One region of the Paenibacillus sp. 4624 genome, then DNA from elsewhere that is predicted to be linked to it. Evidence: riboswitches for the same ligand, from Rfam matches in the RefSeq annotation. Region 1 holds a riboswitch; the other holds the start of a gene.

Evidence for each region. A riboswitch is a leader RNA that binds a small molecule or an ion and turns the genes downstream of it on or off. The one in region 1 is predicted to bind glycine.
Region 2: another riboswitch for glycine. It lies ahead of sdaAB (L-serine ammonia-lyase, iron-sulfur-dependent subunit beta); the one in region 1 lies ahead of gcvT (glycine cleavage system aminomethyltransferase GcvT).

What each region holds. Positions count from the first base shown of each region.
Region 1 covers NZ_JBNDJR010000001.1:89,678-100,474, reverse strand. Annotated here, with positions in the region: gene ABIE27_RS00490 (BglG family transcription antiterminator) at 1-1,760, opposite strand, end outside; gene ABIE27_RS00485 (PTS mannitol transporter subunit IICB) at 1,827-3,290, opposite strand; gene gcvH (glycine cleavage system protein GcvH) at 3,733-4,125, opposite strand; glycine riboswitch at 4,472-4,594, shown strand; glycine riboswitch at 4,598-4,699, shown strand; gene gcvT (glycine cleavage system aminomethyltransferase GcvT) at 4,931-6,073, shown strand; gene gcvPA (aminomethyl-transferring glycine dehydrogenase subunit GcvPA) at 6,070-7,425, shown strand; gene gcvPB (aminomethyl-transferring glycine dehydrogenase subunit GcvPB) at 7,512-9,020, shown strand; gene ABIE27_RS00460 (disulfide oxidoreductase) at 9,126-9,500, opposite strand; gene ABIE27_RS00455 (SunS family peptide S-glycosyltransferase) at 9,515-10,795, opposite strand.
Region 2 covers NZ_JBNDJR010000014.1:131,186-141,982, forward strand. Annotated here, with positions in the region: gene ABIE27_RS26700 (PAS domain-containing hybrid sensor histidine kinase/response regulator) at 1-751, opposite strand, end outside; gene ABIE27_RS26705 (ABC transporter permease) at 1,054-1,788, opposite strand; gene ABIE27_RS26710 (ABC transporter permease) at 1,790-2,506, opposite strand; gene ABIE27_RS26715 (ABC transporter ATP-binding protein) at 2,503-3,417, opposite strand; gene ABIE27_RS26720 (HAMP domain-containing sensor histidine kinase) at 3,515-5,101, opposite strand; gene ABIE27_RS26725 (response regulator transcription factor) at 5,098-5,781, opposite strand; gene ABIE27_RS26730 (alpha-glycosidase) at 6,144-7,898, shown strand; gene sdaAA (L-serine ammonia-lyase, iron-sulfur-dependent, subunit alpha) at 8,141-9,076, opposite strand; gene sdaAB (L-serine ammonia-lyase, iron-sulfur-dependent subunit beta) at 9,066-9,755, opposite strand; glycine riboswitch at 9,869-10,004, opposite strand; glycine riboswitch at 10,009-10,135, opposite strand; partial or broken gene ABIE27_RS26745 (collagen-like triple helix repeat-containing protein) at 10,267-10,797, opposite strand, start outside.

The DNA.
Region 1 (10,797 bases):
AGTAACTTGGCAACCTCGCCCGGGTCTTTCAATATGCCTGAGCGATGTGCAACCTTACACATCTCAAGCACACTTTGAGCAAAATCAAGATGAGTGTTATCCATCGCATGTACCTGGAACTTACCGATAATCCGTACAATTTCAAGCAGCGTTGCTTCCATTCCGTCCGCATCGGAGATTCTACGAGTGGTTGTCTCATTGCCCATGTCGCGGGATTTGCGATGCTGCCGCTGTAACGTTGTGGTTTTGATAAAATGCCGTAGACTTTCACTTTCCTCCGCTGTCAATAGCGGACTGACCTTGTAATACTGATCTTCCTCCATTGGCAAATCGACCGTAGACAACACCAGATCATATTCTTCGGTTGGCATTCGCGCGGCTTCGTACCAAGAGACGCTGTCTATAATCTGAATCTCTGGAAACTCCTTGGATAAACGACTGGATAGCATGCGCGAGGAGCCAATGCCACTGTTACATACAACGATGGCTCGAATATCTTGCTTTAACGCCCGCAATCGTTCTATGGATGCACCAAAGTGCATGACAAGAAAACCGATCTCCTCATCCGGAACTTCTGCCCCGGGCCATGCCTGTAACACGGACTTTTTCACTTGTTCGAAAAGGGTGTCATAATCCTTGCGAATCTGCTGTAGCAGTGGATTACGTATCATCTGATGCCCCTCAAGTCGCTCCATAACCGGCACCATATGTCCAATTAATCCTTCGCGCAGCAAGCGGTCTTCATGAAAGTCATAACCTGTTCTTTCCTGCATCTGGTCCGTAAGCGAATGCACTCTGTCCATCAGAATCAGATCATCGATCGGGAGCAGGCGTGAAGAATGAATCTGTTGCTCTGTCTCCGTAAGCAATTGGTGAAAATAAGCTTGCTCTTCATCCGGGAAGCCGACTCCAAGCTGTGAGGATAGAACACTGCAAAGGCGCGAAGCCATGAAAACTGGCACTCTCTCTTCATGTTGCTCCGCCACGGTTCCAGTGCCTGCAATCGTTCTTATCCCTGAGGAAGAACGTTCTATATTAAAACCTTTACGTATCCGAACCACAGCTGCCGATAACTGAATGAGCAGTTTCATGTACTGCCGTTCAGGTATTTTTTCAAGCCATTCGATATCCGGTTGCCATAATGCATTTTCAATGGTAAGTACGTCGCTATGACCGATCATACTGAGCAACTTTTGATTAACGATGGAGCCCCCTTGCTCAGGCTGTCTGCCAAAGAGATCCGACTCATCCAGTACTTCCAAAGCAAGCGCTGCAATGGCTCTGCGATGAATCGCTTCACTTCCGGTAATTTTCACACCATAGCCTCGCCTTCGAACAAGCTTCAGACCCGCCTGCCGAATGCGTGATTCCAGATCATCCAGATCGTTGGTGACCGTCGAAACGGTCACTTTCAGATCCGAAGCGAGAGCGAGCAGTTTGACCGGCTCAGCTTCATCCAGCAGGATGCAAAGCATGAAGAGCTTACGCTCTTCAGGCGTAAACTCTACATATTCATTACCCTCCAGTTTCTGGCGTAATGCACTGAGGTCATCTGAACCGGAATCAATGCGTATTCCGGTTCCCGACTTTTTTTCGAGGCGCATACCGAGTGGTTCAAGCCACTGCTCGATCATCAGCAGCTCACGATGCACGGTACGTGTACTCACTTTTACTTCAACGGCAATTTCACCCGCCGTGACTTCATGGGGATGCTCCAACAGGAATTCCACGATTTCACGTTGTCTTTTCGTAATACTCATATCTCAGCCTCCGGCTCTGGGAAAACGGCTGCCCTTGTTTGAAGATGGTTCGCAGTCTGCCCCCGTTTACTTCAAACGTTCAACAAGTGCGTCGTATTCCGGGCTTTTTAGGAAGTTGTCAATGGATATATGCTCTGCATTAGGTGCTACTGAACGTGCACGATCCGTTAGTGTTTTTTGCGTAATCACAACGTCTGCGTCTTGCGGAATTTCACTAATCGCCGTGTTAGTTACAGCAACGTCAATTCCTTCGGCTTTCATTTTTTTGCGCAGAATCGAAGCACCCATTGCACTGGAACCCATACCTGCATCGCAGGAGAAAACAATCTTTTTCACATCTGCTTTTGCCTTGGATGCAACGGAACTTGCGATATCTGCCGCTCTGTTCGCTTCCTGGTTATCCGCTGTGATGGCTGCATTTGCTGTATTGCCTTGGCTCTTCATATCTTTCATTCGGCTGGAGGCCGCTTCCAGATCTTCTTCCTTCTGTTTACCGGTTTTGAGTAGTAGAGAGGCAATCAGGAAGGAAACCACCGCTGCCACAATAACCCCTGCAAGCATCGGGATATATCCGCCTTTAGGTGTCAACAGGAAATAGGCAATGATACTGCCTGGTGATGGTGCCGAAACCAGTCCTGCGCCAGTTAGCATGAACGTTAACGTACCCGCTACACCGCCTGCAATGGCTGCCAGAATCAGAATCGGTCTCATCAGGATGTACGGGAAGTAAATCTCATGAATCCCGCCGAAGAAATGAATGACCACCGCACCAGGTGCAGAAGATTTTGCTACTCCACGTCCGAAGAAACAGTAAGCGAGCAAAATACCCAGTCCCGGTCCCGGGTTAGACTCAAGCATGTAAAGAACGGATTTGCCTAGTTCTCTTGCCTGATCTGTTGCGATTGGTGTTAAAATCCCGTGGTTAATGGCATTGTTCAGGAACAGTACTTTACCCGGTTCAATAATCAGATTGACAAGTGGCAGCAATCCCAGGTTCATCAAACCCTGTACGCCGGCAGACAACACTTTGCTGATGGCCTCAACTGCCGGCCCGATACCTAGCAAAGCAAAGATGCCCAAAATACCACCGATGATTCCTGCCGAGAAATTGTTGACCAGCATCTCAAAACCGGCTCTGATCTTGCCCTCAATGGATTTATCAAACTTCTTGATCACCCAAGCACCGAAAGGCCCCGCAATCATGGCTCCGAGGAACATTGGAATATCCGTTCCGACAATGACACCGATGGTCATAATCGCCCCGACGACACCCCCACGTGTGCCATGCACCATCGTACCCCCGGTATAACCGATCAGCAGCGGCAGCAAATAAGTAATCATCGGACCTACAAGCTGCTCTATTGTCGCATTCGGAAACCATCCTGTTTTGATAAACATCGCTGTAATTAATCCCCAAGCAATAAATGCCCCCATATTAGGCATGACCATACCGCTCAGGAATCGTCCGAAGCGTTGCACACCAACACGTAACCCACCTTTGGAATTGGATGTTTGATCCAAATTACTCATTGGTTTATCCTCCTTGAATCAAGTCATTATTTCGTATGAAAGGGGTATCATCGATCCCCTGCTGTAATCCTAAGCGAGAAACCCTTCCTCTTCAATCAAATGAAAGCGTACTTTCGTCATGAACAATGATGACAACATTGGATTATGTAATCGCTTTTAATCAGGAATATATGCTCAATCCGTTGATACACAAGGTTTTTCTTGCCTATGACTTTGTTCATATACAATATGCAGAGCAATAGAATAGCTTGGTCCTTTTGAATTTTTTTTATTCATGATTTTATGTCACTCCTACTTAACCCCCTCCATTATGCGCAAAAAAACAGCAAAAAACCTGCACAAGCTCCATAGCTCACGCAGGTTTAAAGAACAAGATTTTTATATTCAAGTGGGATTACACATATGTCAATAAGTACAAATCAACTAAACGATCCATTCTTTCCTACTCTTCGGTATGTTTAAGATATGCATCCGCATTCAGCAATGTGGATAATGCAGCTGTTACATCACCATCGACACGGATTTCGATCATCCAGCCTTCTTCATAAGGAGAGCTATTCACCAGTTCTGGCGAGTCCTGCAAAGCTTCATTCACTGCAACAATGGTGCCGCTGACGGGTGAGAACAGATCAGACACCGTTTTGACGGATTCAATCGTACCGATGCTGTCTTCTGCTTTTACACTGGCTTCAAGATCAGGCAATTCTACAAACACAATGTCACCCAGCTGATGCTGTGCGAACTCGGTAATGCCAATACGTACGGTATCCTCCCCTACGGTTTGCACCCATTCGTGCTCTTTACTGTACAGGAAATCATTTCTCAATTCGCTCATCGATATCCGCCTCGCTTTTCATTAATGAGTGCATGCGTTCTTTGACCTTCACCTTTTTCCCAAACAATAGCGTATGATATTTCAGATTCAAATGTCAAGTTAGCTCACAGTTTATTTCAATTTCGAGATCTCAACGTGTGTAACCTCACACTACTCTTTCTGCATATAATGGTGAATATTAGAATAGTAAGCGCACTCTTTTAAAATAAACGAACATTAATGAATAATCAGTATTAAATATTCGTATTTCACACAATTTCAATGATATCGTTCTTGACATCAGGAGTGGATTCACGTTTTAATGAGAAGAGCAACTGAAGTTAATTGGACTACGTATGAACCGCGGATGAATGTAAAGGGAGAGATTGCCCGCACACCCGGTTTGGGGATGTGCATGGGGCGGCGCCGAAGGAGTAAACCACCGACAAGCGGGGGTGAATCTCTCAGGCAAAAGGACTTTTACAGGACGCAACTCTGGAGAGCATCTAATCGTCCACTTCGGGACGTTATGATCACCCAAGGGGAAACCTGTCTGAATAAACGGCGGGGTAACTCTCAGGTACAAGGGACAGAGCCTAAGAATACAGCGTGCTACTTGGCATGCCGGTTCTTTGGCCTGTCCTTTTCCTTTTTCCCAAAAAATGAATTGCAGGTTCTAGAATCGTACTGAACATAACAAATGAAAAAATGTAAAATGGTTGGCTATTGACTCTTGATGACTAAAATGATTTAAGCATTAATTACTTGGCTCACAGATCCATGTTTCTATACTTGGCCTACTAACGGTCTATGATGAGGTGATCCGATGTCTGATTTGTTAAGAACACCACTCTTTCCCCTATATGCGCAATATGAAGGTGTACGTTGCATTGATTTTGGCGGTTGGGAGTTGCCCGTGCAGTTTAGTGGGATTCAAAAGGAACATGAAGCCGTGCGCGAGCGCGCCGGGCTGTTTGATGTATCCCATATGGGTGAATTCACTGTAACGGGTGAACAGGCGGAAGCCTTTTTACAACACATGATGACCAACGACGTGACCGCAATTGTACCAGGTCAGGCACAATACACGCTGATGTGTTATCCCGATGGCGGTGTAGTTGATGATCTGCTGATCTACAAGCTGGCGGAGCAACAATACATGCTGGTCGTTAATGCCTCTAATATCGACAAGGATTGGGCTTGGTTGCAGGAGCACATTATACCGGGCGTGAACATGACCAATGATTCCGAGCAAACGGCACTGCTTGCGCTACAAGGCCCCCTGTCGGTTGATATTTTGGCTAAGGTTATAGATACGAACGTGGATGCGGGCGCTATTGAACCTTTCCGCTTCGTACAGCATGCCGAGGTATGCGGAGTAAAGCTGCTACTGTCGCGCACCGGATATACAGGTGAAGATGGCTTTGAACTGTATGTTGCAGCAGATCAGGCGGCTCTCGTATGGAACGGGCTGATGGAAGCCGGTGCTGATGTAGGCCTCGTTCCAGCAGGACTCGGTGCGCGTGATACACTGCGATTCGAAGCGAAGCTGCCTTTGTACGGTCAGGAGCTGTCACCAACCATCTCTCCGCTGGAGGCAGGACTTGGCATGTTTGTGAAATTAAATACCGGACCTTTTATCGGACATCAAGCTTTGTTGCAACAAAAAAATGACGGCCCTGCCCGCAAGCTGATCGGCATCGAAGTGCTGGAGCGCGGCATTCCGCGGCCACATTACCCGATCTATGCGGACGGCGTTCAGATCGGTGAAGTGACAACCGGTACACAGTCGCCGACCTTGAAACGTAATCTGGGGCTTGCCTTGATTGACAGCAAGTATACTGCACTGGGTACACCACTGGAGATTGAGATTCGTGGGAAAAAGCTAAAAGCCGAGGTCGTCAAGACTCCTTTTCATAAACGGACACGTACGTTAAAGACACCTATCCAAGGAGCTGAGCAAGCATGAGCAAGCACCGCTACATCCCCATGACAGAACAAGACCAGAGCGCAATGCTGGCCACGATCGGCGTGGATACGCTTGAAGATTTATTCAAAGATATCCCGAAGGAGATTCGTTATCAGGGCGAGTTGCCTGTCTCCTCCAAGCTGGACGAATACGCATTAACACGCCATATGTCGAAACAAGCTGGCTCCAATGCCAACTTTGAGACACATGCCAGTTTCCTTGGCGCAGGCATCTATGACCATCACATCCCTTCTGTCATCAACCATGTCATTTCCCGTTCGGAGTTTTATACGGCTTACACCCCTTATCAGCCTGAGATCAGCCAAGGAGAATTACAAGCCATCTTCGAATTTCAGTCGTATATTTGCGAGTTGACAGGTATGGCGGTAGCCAATGCGAGTATGTATGACGGTGCGACAGCTTTTGCGGAAGCAGGCAATCTTGCCGCCGCAGCTACCCGTCGCAAACAGCTTATCGTATCTCGCACCGTTCACCCTGAAGCCCGTCAAGTATTGCAGGCGTACGCACATGGCCTGAGTCTGGAGATTGTAGAGATTGGTTATAAAGATGGGGTTACCGATTGGGATGCGCTGCAAGCAGCCATTTCGGACGATACTGCGGCGGTTATGATTCAAAGCCCGAACTTCTTTGGTGCCGTGGAAAATGTAAAACAGGCTGCCGACCTTGTGCACACGCACAAAGGACTGCTCGTGGTGAGCGCCAACCCGCTGTCGCTAGGTTTGCTGGAAGCCCCAGGCAAGCTGGGAGCCGACATCGTTGTAGGCGATGCGCAGCCCCTCGGAATCGCCGCTTCGCTCGGCGGACCCACTTGCGGATACTTCGCCGTATCCCAGGCTCACATGCGCCGGATTCCTGGTCGAATCGTCGGTCAGACGACCGATCGCAACGGCAAACGCGGCTTCGTGCTGACGCTGCAAGCACGTGAACAACATATTCGCCGCGAAAAAGCGACATCTAACATCTGTTCAAATCAGGCGTTGTTAGCACTTAGTGCTTCCGTCTATATGTCTACCATGGGAAGACAGGGCATGATTGATGTTGCTGATCTGAACTTGCAAAAGAGTCATTACGCTCTAAATACGTTAAAAGCCATTCCTGGGGTTAGACTCACTTTTAATGCCCCTACGTTTAACGAGTTCGTTATCCAGCTCCCTGAAGGAACCGATGTGGATGCTCTTCAGCTGAAACTGCTGGATGCAGGATTCATCGGCGGTTACGAACTCGGACGTGATTATCCAGAACTTGCTGGACATATGCTCATTGCTGTTACCGAGCGACGCAGCAAAGAAGAGATGGATGAATTCGCACGTGTATTGGAGGGATCGCTGTGACTCAGGAAACGACTACAAAAGCAAACATTGCGGGTACTTCACCGGAAACATCTAACCTCCATCAGTCAGTCAATCAGCAGACTGGAATGGATTCTCAAGCCCAAGGAACCTCAACCATTACGCAACTTACACCATCCGTTGCTCCCGAACAAACTCTGATTTTTGAGTTGAGCAGTCCTGGACGTGTGGCCTATTCCTTGCCGGAATGTGATGTTCCCCGTCAGGATGCAGACACGTTGATTCCCCGGGAAATGCTGCGCTCGGAAGCGGCAGCGTTGCCGGAAGTATTCGAGGTTGATGTTATTCGTCACTACACGGCATTATCCCGCCGCAACTTCGGGGTAGATAACGGCTTTTATCCGCTCGGTTCCTGTACGATGAAATACAATCCAAAGATTAATGAAGATGTAGCACGTTACAACGGCTTTGCCAAAATCCATCCATATCAGCATGAATCCAGTCTTCAAGGTGCTCTCGAACTGCTCCATACCTTGCAAAATGATCTTTCAGGTCTGACAGGTATGGATGCCGTAACCCTGCAGCCTGCTGCCGGAGCACACGGGGAATGGACCGGACTTATGATGATTCGAGCTTATCACGAAAGCCGTGGCGAACTGCGTACCAAGGTTATCGTACCGGATTCATCTCATGGCACGAACCCGGCCAGCGCAACCGTGGCCGGATTCGAAACGGTGACAATCCCGTCGCGGACGGACGGTTTGGTGGATCTGGATGCCCTCCGTGCAGCAGTCGGCTCAGATACCGCAGCACTCATGCTGACGAATCCGAATACGCTCGGGTTGTTTGAAAAGGATATTCAAGAGATTGCGTCCATCGTGCACGAAGCTGGCGGATTGTTGTATTATGACGGAGCCAACTCGAATGCCATTATGGGCATTACACGTCCGGGAGATATGGGCTTTGATGTGGTGCATCTGAACTTGCATAAAACGATGAGCACGCCTCACGGTGGTGGTGGCCCTGGTGCTGGACCTGTCGGTGTGAAGAGCCGCCTGATCCCGTTCTTACCTAAACCGATGGTTGTTCAAAATGATCAAGGCATGTACGCTCTGGATTACGAAGGAGATCAATCGATCGGTCGGGTCAAAGCCTATTATGGCAACTTCGGTATTCTTGTTCGTGCTTATGCTTATATCCGCACTTATGGACCAGAAGGGCTTCGCCGTGTATCCGAATGCGCTGTGCTGAATGCCAATTATATGATGGCTCGCCTGGCACCTCATTACGAGATTCCGTATCCGGGTGTATGCAAACATGAATTTGTTATGTCAGGCCGCGGCCTGAAACAGTATGGTGTGCGCACGCTGGATGTGGCAAAGCGCCTGCTGGATTTTGGTTATCACCCGCCAACCATCTACTTCCCGCTTAATGTGGAAGAGTGCATTATGATTGAGCCAACGGAAACCGAGAGCAAAGAAACGCTGGACGGATTTATTGATACAATGATCCGTATTGCCAAGGAAGCAGAAGAAACACCGGAATTGGTGCTCAATGCTCCGTACGGCACACCGGTAACTCGTCTCGATGAAACGACCGCAGCACGTAAACCTGTATTAAACTGTGCTTGTAGCTAAATAAGAGAATAAAAAAACAGCAACGAAATTATCCAGATGACGGAAAAGTCGTTGCTGTTTTAGTTTTAATTGATACACTTAAATGGTTATTTCACAATTTCCTCACTAGGATTTGACTTTATCCTTTATAAAAGAGCTTATAAATATTAATATGAACGCTATCAATGACATTAGTGGGATTGTAAGAAAGTTGAAATATTCCACATGGACTTGATCGCAAGAAACGGTACCAAATCCACACGATGTACTTTTCACCACACTTAGTTGAATAAGGTAGTGGTAACCCGCGATAATTATGCCAATTGCTGAAAAACAACGAGTGTAATATTTAAGATATGGATCATTTTTTATTGCACCAATTACGATAATTAACGGTAGAGGATACATTAGGATTCTTTGATACCAGCATAACTTGCAAGGAATTAACCCTGCAATCTCACTAAAGTACAAACTTCCAAGCATTGCTACTAAAGAAACCAAGAAACTTACTGGAATCAACGTTCTTCCTCCTTCAGAGTGCTTAACCAATCGTTTATTTCATTTAACATATTTGAGAAGATGATTTTTTTGTCCTCACTTCTTATTTCATGATTTATTTTGTTAGCCTCATCCCAATTATTCATTAGCCACATTATATTAGTTAATATCAGTCTAATATGGTCTTTGGTAGAGTTAATATAGCTATACTTTGTATTATCCTGTAAAGACTCTTTAACATAGTTAGCCAACTTTGCAGTGCGTACAGTTATGTCCTGTAGAACAAGCACGGCTCTGTAGTAGTCAACATCAACACAATTTGGCGAGATTTGTTCTAACAAATCTACATACTTACTCAATTGTGAGTAGGAATTAGTTCTAATTGATAAATCACACAAAAACAATATAGCTTCCGGTAAATATCTTTTATACTCTGAAGATTCGTATCTTCTAATAGCTTCTATAAGAATAGACTTTACCTCTTCGATATTTAAGTTATTCTGAGTATGATAAACTTCCTTTGCTAGAAAGTATAACCATTTAGGATGTCCAGGCTCATCTTCTAGCATCATTTGAGTTAGTCTCAAATTTCGGTTTGTTTTATCGTTCATATTGACCTTTAGAGGATCATAACCATCATGATGAACTAGAATGTCCATAGTAGCATGAATTGGAGACTGACCATTCTCTAACAGAGGTTCTTCATGAACTCTTCCGAAGTACCGTATTCCGCTATTAATCGGAAAAAGTTTCCGATTATCTGTATAGACATGACCATCATGTTCTTTTATTACTGGGCTTACAACACCGTTAAATCCAATATAACTGAGTAATCTTACAATTCTATGAATCTTACCTTCATTGGTGGGATCGTAAGTATTGTCAGAATCAATATAATATATCCATTCAGAATTCGTAGAGGATCTTAGTAAATTACGATGGAATGAAAAATCATCCCTCCATTTCTCAGTAATTACCTTCACTTTGGGATAGTTTTCTTTAATTAATTCAACCGTCTGATCTGAGGATAAAGAATCCAGTACAATAATCTCATCGAATTCATTCATTACACTTTGCAAACATCTTTTTATTCTATTTTCTTCATTATAAGTTAATATTCCACATGCAATGGTCGGACATGAATAACTGTTGTAGGAATCAACCCAGTCTTTAAGTTGCTGTCCATTTAAGTCAATATTGAATTCTTCAGGGATTCCAGATACTAATTTTAGATCCTCGCTCAATTTACTCTCTAAAACCGAAAAATTAAGAGAAGATTTCAGTTCATTTAGATACACTG
Region 2 (10,797 bases), on a different contig from region 1:
CCATCTGCTGGGTAATATCCCTGCTGATGCTGACAATTTGCGTTATCTTGCCAAGCTCGCCAGCCACGGGTTTCGCCAATGTCTCCATCCAGATGTAGTGACCATCCTTGTGCAGCACCCTCATCTTGCACCCATTACCAATATTCGAAATGGGCAAAGGGTCAGGATAATCCCCCGGGTAACAGTAAGATTTAAATGATTTTCCTGTGACTTCCTCCGGCTCATAACCAAGCAGTGTACGAACAGATGGAGACACATACAGGAGTTCGCCATCTATGGCACAGGTTGTAATCAGATCTTGTGCATGCTCGGCCAGCACCTGATACTTCTCCTGTGTCTCCTGCAGTTCCTGCTCGATGATAACCTTGTCCGTGACATCCTTGGCAATTCCGTAGATGCCGACGACCTCATCACCTTCTGTTATTGGTATATAGGTCACCTGTGCATGTTTCACAGTACCATCTTTATGATAAAACGCCATCGATTCACTGACTGAATGTCCAGCCAGCACTTCTTCAATGAATTGTACTCGTCTCTTTTCACTTTCAGGCGGGCTGATGCGATCCCGACTCACCCCTGCAAGCTCTCCAATTTTGTAGCCGGATAACCGTTCAAAGGAAGGGTTAGCATCCATATGATTCCCTTCAACGTCCATCACATAGATGGCATCCGGGTGGTTAAAAAACAATGATCGGTAAGAGCTACCCTCAGAAATAATTCGTTTCAGGGTTTCCGTTTTATTACGCTCCAAAGGCTTACCCCTCTTTTCTCAGCCAAAATCTTCTTTTCACACTGCATATACGCCACTTCTGGCTGTAACAGGCTTACCCTCGAATAACCATGTTCGACTGACTAGAAACAGCTTTTTTTATTTTACCAGATTCTCGTCTCATTTTGCTTATCAAATAGGATAAAATTCACATCACTGGGCATGCAAAAGATGGAATTATATCTTTATCGCATAATATAAAAAAACTGAGACTGTCTGCATACCAAATCATTGGATGCGCAGCCTCAGGAAGGTTCATTTGTTATTCTCATCGTACTTAAGCTTTATACTTCCTTCTTCGAAAAATAAATCATGCCAATCGCAATAAACAACGCGGCGCTCCCCCCAACTACGGTCAAAAGTGTACCGAGCGGAACATTGAATGCACCGAACCCTGTGCCCTCGATGGGAAGCATCAGAATCATCGGCTGTGCCCATGGATAATATGGCCCATACGTTGCGGAGTTTGCAACCAAAATATTAGGTATCGTTAGCGCAAAATTCAAGGCAAGCGGCGCGGCGAAGCTGCTCCAGATCAGAGACACAAACATCTGTAATGCCGCCAGCGGGATACATGCCAGAAGTCCAAGCAGCATTTTGCTGACAAGGAATCCCCAAGGTACCGGGGTTGCCATGCCATGGATTAACCCTGTCAATACGATACTTCCGAATAGAAGCAACTGTGTACCAGCCAGGAGCAGTAACACAATCGTGAATTTGCCTAAATACACACCTGTACGTGTAAGTGGCAAAACCAAGAGTTGTTTCCATCCGCCCCCTGCATGTTCAAAACGACATACAAATGAGGTGAATACACCTGTTAGCATCGGTAACAAAAGCATACCATGAATCATCACCATGGCTGACATCAATGCTCTCCAGTCACCCGATGGGGAAGACAGCAGACCAATGAGCAGTGCGATTAACGGACTGATCAGAACCAAAAGCGAGATCGGCGATTTTGCCATTTTCAAACGTTCCGCAGATAAGATACGAAAATAGGTTGCTGCAAAATTCATATCAGGCCACATCCTTCCGGCTGAAGTGTATCATACCTGTCAGCAGAATGATGATTGCTAAACCTGCACCCATTCCTGCGTATAGGTACGCGTTAGGCGCACTCCAAGCCATTTGTGCCCAAGCAAGTGGAAAATGTGGAGAGATGCTGAGTGAAAACATACCGGTGATGGCAAGAATAATGCCGAATGTAACCGGTAGCGCCTGATTTTTGGATACCAGCGTAAACCATAATTCAATGGACAATACAGGCAGTGCGCCTGCAAGCGGCATAAGCCCCAGCTTCAGCGCCTGTGCCCACGGTATATCTTTGGCATCGAAACCAAGCACAAGCCCCAGTCCAACAACCCCCGCGGTTAACAACAGACATGATATCATTAGCAGCACACAAGCCAGCAGAAACTTTGCAAGATAAACGGCTGGTCTTTTAATCGGCATCGCCAAAAGTTGCTTCCACGACCCCTGCTCATGCTCTATTCCAGCTATCATCGAACTCAGAATGGTCGCACCCAGCATTAAAGCGAGTGGCACAAAAACAATTACGTTACCCAGCAGACCTCCCCACAAATTATCGGCATACTGCTCTTTCAGATAATCCAGTCGTAATCCGAAATTCAAAGCCTGCATGGCCGTTAACCCGATTGGGGCAAGAAACACCAGAAACCAGATGCCTTTGCCACGAATTTTAAGCCAGTCGGCTGACAATGCACGTCCTGTCATAGCGAAGCCCCCTCGCCAATGACACGCATGAAGAGATCCTCCAAAGACTGTCTCTGTTCTTCGACCCGGTATACATCATGATCCTGTTCAATTAAACGACGCACCAGCAGTGCAACTGCGCTGTTATCCATGTAGGGGAAGGTAAGCTCAGCACCCTGCCTCTGACCAAATTGCCCCTGCTCACGAGCAAGCTTCATGGCTGCCTCCGGTTCCGACACCGTAAGCCTGATTGAGCTGCCTGTCTGACTATGCAGACTTGCCATCGTATCCTGCATCACCATTTTGCCATCTCGTATAATGCCGACACGGCTCGCCATCTGCTCGACTTCACTCAGCAAGTGACTGGATACAAGAACAGTGATGCCATGCTCCAGCGGCATACGTTTGATGAGTTCCCGAATCTCCTGAATCCCCGCTGGGTCAAGTCCGTTCGTTGGCTCATCCAGAATAAGCAATTCCGGTTCACCGAGCAGCGCGCTGGCAATACCCAAACGCTGTTTCATGCCAAGGGAATACCCTTTTACATTTCGTTTAGCATCTTTCGTCAGATCAACAATAGATAACACTTCCGCAATCCTTGACTTGGGTACATTGATGATGCGACGCAGCACCTCAAGATTCTCTACCGCATTCAGATGACCATAATACGAGGGGTACTCTACCAAAGAACCTACGCGACGCAAAATGTCCATACGGTCCTTACGAATATCTTTGTCGAAGACCCTGATGACCCCTTTGGTCGGTTTGATCAAGCCAAGAAGCATGCGGATCGTTGTTGTTTTGCCGGCACCGTTGGGACCAAGGAAGCCGTAGATATCTCCCTTTTTAATATGAAGATCAAGTTCACGAACCGCCGCGCGGTCCTTGTATGTTTTCCATAAATTCGCTGTTTGAATAATATTTTCGCTCATTCATCATCACCTCGGAACTATCGTAACCCTCCAAGGTTAAAGCAAGCGTACGTCCAAGGTTAAGTTTAGTTTAAAAAGAAACCTCTTCTCCCTGCGTTCAAACTTCCCGATCATTCTCTTTGCCGCTGTATAGATAGGTGCGGACACCCGCATCCGAGCTATCTACCCGCTTCCGCAAACCCATCTCACGAATCAGCAAATCGACAATGGACAAGCCAAGTCCTGTGCCCTTCGTACCCGAATCCGGTTGAATCCCCGGCCCGCGATCCTCGATCACTACGGCAGTTCGGCCCTGAATCTGCTCCGTGAAAATGCGAATATACTTTCCGCTCGCCGCATGACGAACTACATTTTGGAACAGATTATCCAGCACACGCCGTAGCCCTTGCGCATCTACATCCCAGATTAGCGGAGTTTCAGGCAGATCGATATCGATCTCAAACTCTTCCTTCTCCCACACCGGATACCATGAAGCAGCAGCTTCTCTTATCATACGCAGTGCATCCTTCTGCTCCAGTTTTAAAGTGTATCTTCCACTAGTCAGCAGATTATACGTGAGCAAATTGTCGATCAGTTCACCAAGATCCTGTATCTTGCCTTCCATCCGACTCAGTGCCCGCACGCCTTGCTCACTTAGGTTTTCTTTATGCAGTGCATGCATATGTCCGCGAATTACCGTCAACGGTGTTCTCAGGTCATGTGATAAACCTGCCACCAGCCGTTTGCGAAGCTGCTCCTCTTCCCGCTCACGCTGGAGGCTATCCGTTAACTGATATACCATCTGGTTAAAGGATTCCTCCAAATGTCCAATTTCATCCGATCTGTTAATGTCCACTGGAAGCGGTATGCCCTCCTTGCTCGGGGTAACCATGGCAGATTGCAAGTGAATCAGTCGTTTGCGAATTTTAGCAAAGAACAGAACGGACATCACAATAAAGATCACAAACACAATCAGCATCACTGCTCCAAAATAGATGAATTCTAATAGCCCGTTATTGGTGAGGTTTTGAATGAGCTCACGAGGGACTTCAATCACCATAAACCCTTGTCCCTTATTCACATTTCCTCCGCCAATAAAAGAAACCACGGTTAGAGGATCGCGATAGAAGGCTTGCTTCATAAACTGAACCGCATCATTTGGTGTCCATATTGCCGGGATTCGAGTCTCTGCTTTTTCTCCAGTTGCCAATGACCACTTCAGAATGACATCTGTATTTAAAGACTCCGGCTCCCCTTCCGAGGTGACTGAAGGATTTAATGACTTAGATTTTAGTACCTCCGCCTCTTCACCACCAAGCACTAACATCGTTCTGCCTGCCGCATCTACACGATACATAGCTGATTTAGGGTATTTCTCCTGCAGTTCTTTCATCCGTTTATCTATGATTTGGTCAGAAGCCCCGCCCAGTTTTTTGGATTCCATGGCCCACAGTTCGGTAATTTGGTCAGCGTTTCCGTAAGGCGCTTCTTCACTAGAGCTTACGTTATTGATGACCACAATAAAAGCCGTTGCTACCAGCGGCACCACAACAGGTACAAACAGTACCGCTGCCAAAATCAGAAGCATGTATCTGGACATCAGAGATCGCCCAAACTTTATTTTGGGACGGATAGGCTGTTCTGTTTTACTGCCTCTGTTCAGTTCAGACTTTCTTAACTTCCGTTCTCTAATCCACTTCATCATGGTTTCTTCACGCGATAGCCAACACCGCGTACCGTCTGAATAATGACAGGATTGGCCGGATCAAGTTCCAACTTCTCGCGCAGATGCCGGATGTGCACCATCAACGTTTTGTCCCCATCCAGATAAGACTCGTTCCAAACCGCCTCATAGATCTGTTCTTTGGTGCGGATCATGCCCATATGCCGAAGTAAATAAGCGAAGATGTGGAACTGTTTACCCGATAAAATAATCTCTTCCCCTGTCTGTTCATTGACGATCCGGTTATCCCGCTCATAGATCGACAGATGATCCAGTTTAAGTACCGCTTCACTTGAAGCTACCGCTCCTGCCTTCCGCAGTTGAACCTCAATTCGCGCTGCAAGCTCGTCCGGATGAAACGGTTTGGTCACGTAATCATCGGCAAAATCAAGTCCATGCAACTTGTCATCAATGGATGTTCTGGCCGAGAGCATGACGATGGGCACAGCAGGATATTCTTTTTTTAATCGCTGGCCTACCGTAAATCCGTCCAACCCTGGCAACATGACATCCAGGATGACTAGGGCGCAGTCTGCCACTGCCTCGGTGGCCCCTTCACCACTCCCAAGCCAAACGACCTCATATCCACGCTCCTCCAAGTCTTCTCTCACCCATGTTGCGATTTCCGTATCGTCCTCAATGTATAACAGTTTGGTTTTCATCTATGTACTCGTTTCCTTTCCATCCTCATTGGGTTAATGATATACCTGGGCAGCATTACTTATCTATATGAATTTTATGCCCTTTAATTTTGAATGGGCGAGCTTTCGCACCAGATTAAATTCAAGCCCGAATGCACAAGCTACAATGTTCGTTGTCTAGGTTTCAGTGCATTCCATGTCACTCGTTTGGAGCCAGTCCCCTCTGTTCATACCCTATTATAACGCAATCTGCAGTCACGTAATATGAAGCTATACCATTGAGCATGATGTCTACATACCACCTGTACTACTAGCATATTTAATCTACATTAAATTAATTGGTTTCTGCTTACTTCATTCATATCGGACAGGAGGAATTACATATGCTGCTTGAAGCCATCTTTCACCAACCGAAACGAAACTGGGCCTATGCCTATGATCAGGATACGATTCGTCTGCGTCTGCGTGCCAAAAAGAATGATCTCACCGAGGTGTATGCTCTGACTGGAGACAAATACGCGTGGGAGGAAACAAGAGATATGGTTCCTCTGACCAAATTGACGTCAGACTCTATGTTTGACTACTACGAGGGGGAAGTGAAACCTCCGTATCATCGATTGAAGTATGCTTTTTTGCTCAAAAGTGGAAAAGAACACATCTGGATGACCGAGACGGATTTCCAAGAGGAGGAGCCGGATGATCCAGGCCGCATGTTCCAATTCCCGTATCTTCATGCCGGAGCTGTATTCACACCCCCAGCGTGGGTGAAAGATGCTGTGTTTTATCAGATTTTCCCCGAGCGGTTTGCCAATGGCAACCCGGATATCAATCCCGAAGAGGTTGAACCTTGGGGTGGTGAACCCACACCCTTTAATTTCTTTGGCGGTGACCTGCAGGGCGTAATCGACCACCTCGATTACCTCAGTGAATTGGGCATTAATGCGATTTATTTCACGCCAATTTTTGAAGCCACAACCAATCATAAATATGATACCGAAGACTATCTGCGTGTAGACCGCCATTTCGGTGATGCTGACACGGTGAAGCGTCTGGTGAAGTTGTGTCATGAACGTGGTATTCGTGTGCTGCTGGATGCCGTGTTTAATCATTCTGGTAAAACGTTTGCTCCTTTTGTTGACGTACAAAAGCATGGTGCTCAGTCCAAATACAAGGACTGGTTTCACGTACATGAATTCCCGTTGGACGTGAAGGATGGCATTCCAACTTATGAGACATTTGGCTTTGAACCTCATATGCCCAAATTGAATACAGAGAATCCAGATGTGAAGGCCTACTTGCTCGAAGTAGCCGAATATTGGATCAAGGAAGTTGGTACGGACGGCTGGCGTCTTGATGTGGCTGATGAAGTGGATAATGCTTTCTGGAGAGATTTTAGACGAGTTGTTAAAGCGGCCAACCCGGATGCCTATATATTGGGTGAGATATGGAATGAATCTTCTTCCTGGCTGCAAGGTGACCAGTTCGATGCCGCCATGAACTATCCGTTCACCGCTGCCGTCAATCATTTCTTTGTGGAAGATAAGATGCACGCGGAACAATTCGCGAGTGCCCTTGGCCGCCAGCTATCCCGCTACCCACTTCAAGCGAGCGAGGTGGCATTCAACTTGCTCGACAGTCATGACACCCCGCGCCTGCTCACCTTGTGTGAGGGCGATCAACGCAAGATGAAGCTGGCTGCCTTGTTCCAGTTCAGTTATATGGGAGCCCCATGTATCTATTATGGTGACGAGATTGGGCTCGACGGCGAACATGATCCGGGATGCCGCAAATGCATGGAGTGGGACGAAGCGAAGCAGGATCGGGAGCTACTTCACTTTTATCAAAAGTTGATTGCTCTGCGCCATGCTCATCCTGCACTGCGTGCAGCAGGAACCATTCGTTTCCTGCAAGCTCAGGAAGGCGGCAGCCAGCTTGTGATGGAGCGGCAAAGTGACGAGGAACGCATCCTCATTCTGTTCAACCGTTCTGAGGAAACGGCCATCGTTGAACTGGACGCAGGGGAGCAGCCTTGGACGGAACTGTTTGAGGGCAACCATCGCACCGCTCTGGAAGACGGTATGCTTGCGATTGAACTGCCTGCTTACGGATATGCCGTGATTCGCACAGAAATAAAGTAGATGGAATTTTGAAACTCACCATAACTAACTGCCTTCTCCAATTATGATGGGTTGATTGCTATCTGGCTGGTTTAGGCACACTGAACAAACAAGCGTCTCGCATAACCTGAGCAAACCAGGTTCGCGGACGCTTGTTTGTTATGATGGAAAAACGACTTAGCATGCTCTATTACTACTTGTTGATCGGGTCCTGGTTGTATGCTCCTGAGCTATCTGACCTATCCTGTATATGATCCGACTTGCTATTCTGCCTCTGAGCCTGTTTGTGATGTTTCGGATGTCTCATCCGGCACTCGTTTGGCTTTGGGTTTCGCCAGCTTCTCCATCATCTTGCGGCCTGTAGGTGTCTGAGCGAGCCCACCTTGTGCTGTCTCGCGGTGACGACTTGGCATCGCACTGCCTACCTCCAACATAACGTCGATGACTTCGTCAGACGGAATGGCACTGCGTACACCAGCAAGTGCCATATCTGCGGCAGCCAGTGCAGTAACGGCACCGAGTCCATTGCGAACGATGCATGGAATCTCTACAAGGCCAGCAACCGGATCACAGATGAGGCCTAGTGTATTTTTCAAAGCCAATCCTACAGCATGCACCACCTGCTCTGGTGTTCCTCCGCGAAGCTCTACCATCGCGCCGGCAGCCATGCCGATCGCCGAACCTACCTCCGCCTGACAACCGCCCTCAGCCCCAGAGATAAATGAATTGTTGGCAATTACGTAACCGATAGCTCCGGCGCAAAACAATCCATTCACCAGATGTTCATCCGTCCAGCCAAATCGTTCTTGGGAGCTGATAAATACACCAGGAATGATGCCACAGGAGCCCGCTGTTGGCGTAGCCACGATCCGTCCCATAGAGGCATTCACTTCCGATACACATAACGCATAGGCCATGGCAAGGGCTGAAGCATCGCCAGAGCATGTTTCACCTTGGCGAATATATTCGGCCATCTTCTTCCCATCCCCACCCGTCAGTCCGCTACGTGAGGTGGTATCTTCTGTAAGTCCTTTGCGTACCGCTTCTTTCATCACCTGATAGTACTCCGACATCTGCTTTACCACGTCTGTTTCGGGTGTATTGGTCTCCTGTACCTGCTCTTCAATCATCAACTGTGCAATTGTTTTGGACTCCGCAGTGCAGATGGTGTTCAATTCATGTAGATGTTTAAACCGCATCCGAATCACCCCCTCTCTTCAGATCAATCACACGAATGTCCAGCATATGATCCAAAGAACGCAACTTGTTCAACGTGTCTTCACTCGGTGGTGCATCCATCTCCATTGCTGTTAGTGCCTCACCATCACGAGCCTTTCGATCCACTTGCATATAGCCGATATTCACTCCGGATGAGCTAATGGCGGAGGTCACGGATGCCAGCACACCTGCTTTATCAGCATGACGCAACACAAGTGTTGGAAACTCTCCACTGATCTGTACGCGAAAATCATTTAACGCATGTACAGACACACTGCCGCCGCCGATGGAAGCACCTACTAATGAGCATTCCCGTTCTCCGTGCCATAATTCAATCTTCACTGTATTTGGATGAGGCGCTGGCAGACCGCTGGTGTAAAATTCAACCTCCATGCCCGCTTCGGCCGCATATTGCTCTGCATCAGGGATGCGCGGATCATCCGTGACATAATCGAGCAAACCGCCAATGAGCGCCAGATCCGTCCCGTGCCCTTGATAGGTATCCGCAAATGAACCGTATAACGTGAGCCGCGCACGATCCGGTGTGCATCCCAGCCATTGACGTGCAATCCGGCCCAGCCTTGCAGCACCCGCTGTATGTGAACTTGACGGTCCCGTCATCGACGGGCCAATAATTGAAAAAACATCTTTAAATCGCACTTTTAACCCTCCAATTGGTTTTGTCATCAACATCTGGACAAGACCCACCACAATGTTCCTGATTTACTGAATGATGACATTAAAAAAGGACAGAAGAAGGCCGTTAGCCCTCCCTCTGTCCTTGATACCTGAGAGTTTCATGATCACAGCAATCGGGAGAACGAGGTCAAGTGCGTTTCAGTACAAGACGGTTCTCCAAGCTAAGAATCATATACCCCTTGGGTGGCGCATGTTGCGCACTCTCCAGAGCTGCGTCCAACGACGGTACATTTACCTGAGAGATTGACCACTGCGCCGGGTGCGCAGGAGCTTGCTCCTTCGGTGCCTGAACATCACGCCAATAATGCCTGGCACGTTCAAGTCTCTCCCGCTCGTTATCATTCGCTGTTATATCATTTAATTCTAGTGAAGTATTGAACGCTGAATTTACGAACCATGTATAAGATTAGAGTAATGTACAGTATCGGATATGTCAACAAAGGTGACCCGTATCATAAAACGGACGCTCATTTTAACTGAATGCAATGGCATTGATATTTCTCACTTGTGCTGAAGCACTTGTGACACTTGTAGTTGTAACAAACGAAATGCTTATAGTATAAACGTTGGTTGTTGTAGAAGTCGCTGTATCTACATAAGTGTTGGAAGAAAGGAAATTTAACGTTCCCGCAGCATTCCCCGTTCTGGAGAGCAACAGTTGGTTAATCAACACTCCGTTCACTCTGAGGTTAATATTATATGCAATACTCCAGTTGGACCCCACAACTATTGAAATTTGTGTACTGTTATCAATTTTCACTCTCTGGCCTGTCACGACAGGTACATTGAGTGTCTGAATTGTCGTTTCAGCCACTAACGAAAGAGCTAATGATGATGTCTGACTGTCAGCAAACAAAGAGGAGCTCGCTGGCGCAGAAGCCGCTGTAGATCCTGTTGCACCCGTAGCACCTGTGACTCCCGTTGCTCCTGTTGCTCCGGTTATACCTGTCGCTCCTGTGCCACCAGTGGCTCCGGTCGCCCCCGTCACACCTGTTGTTCCCGT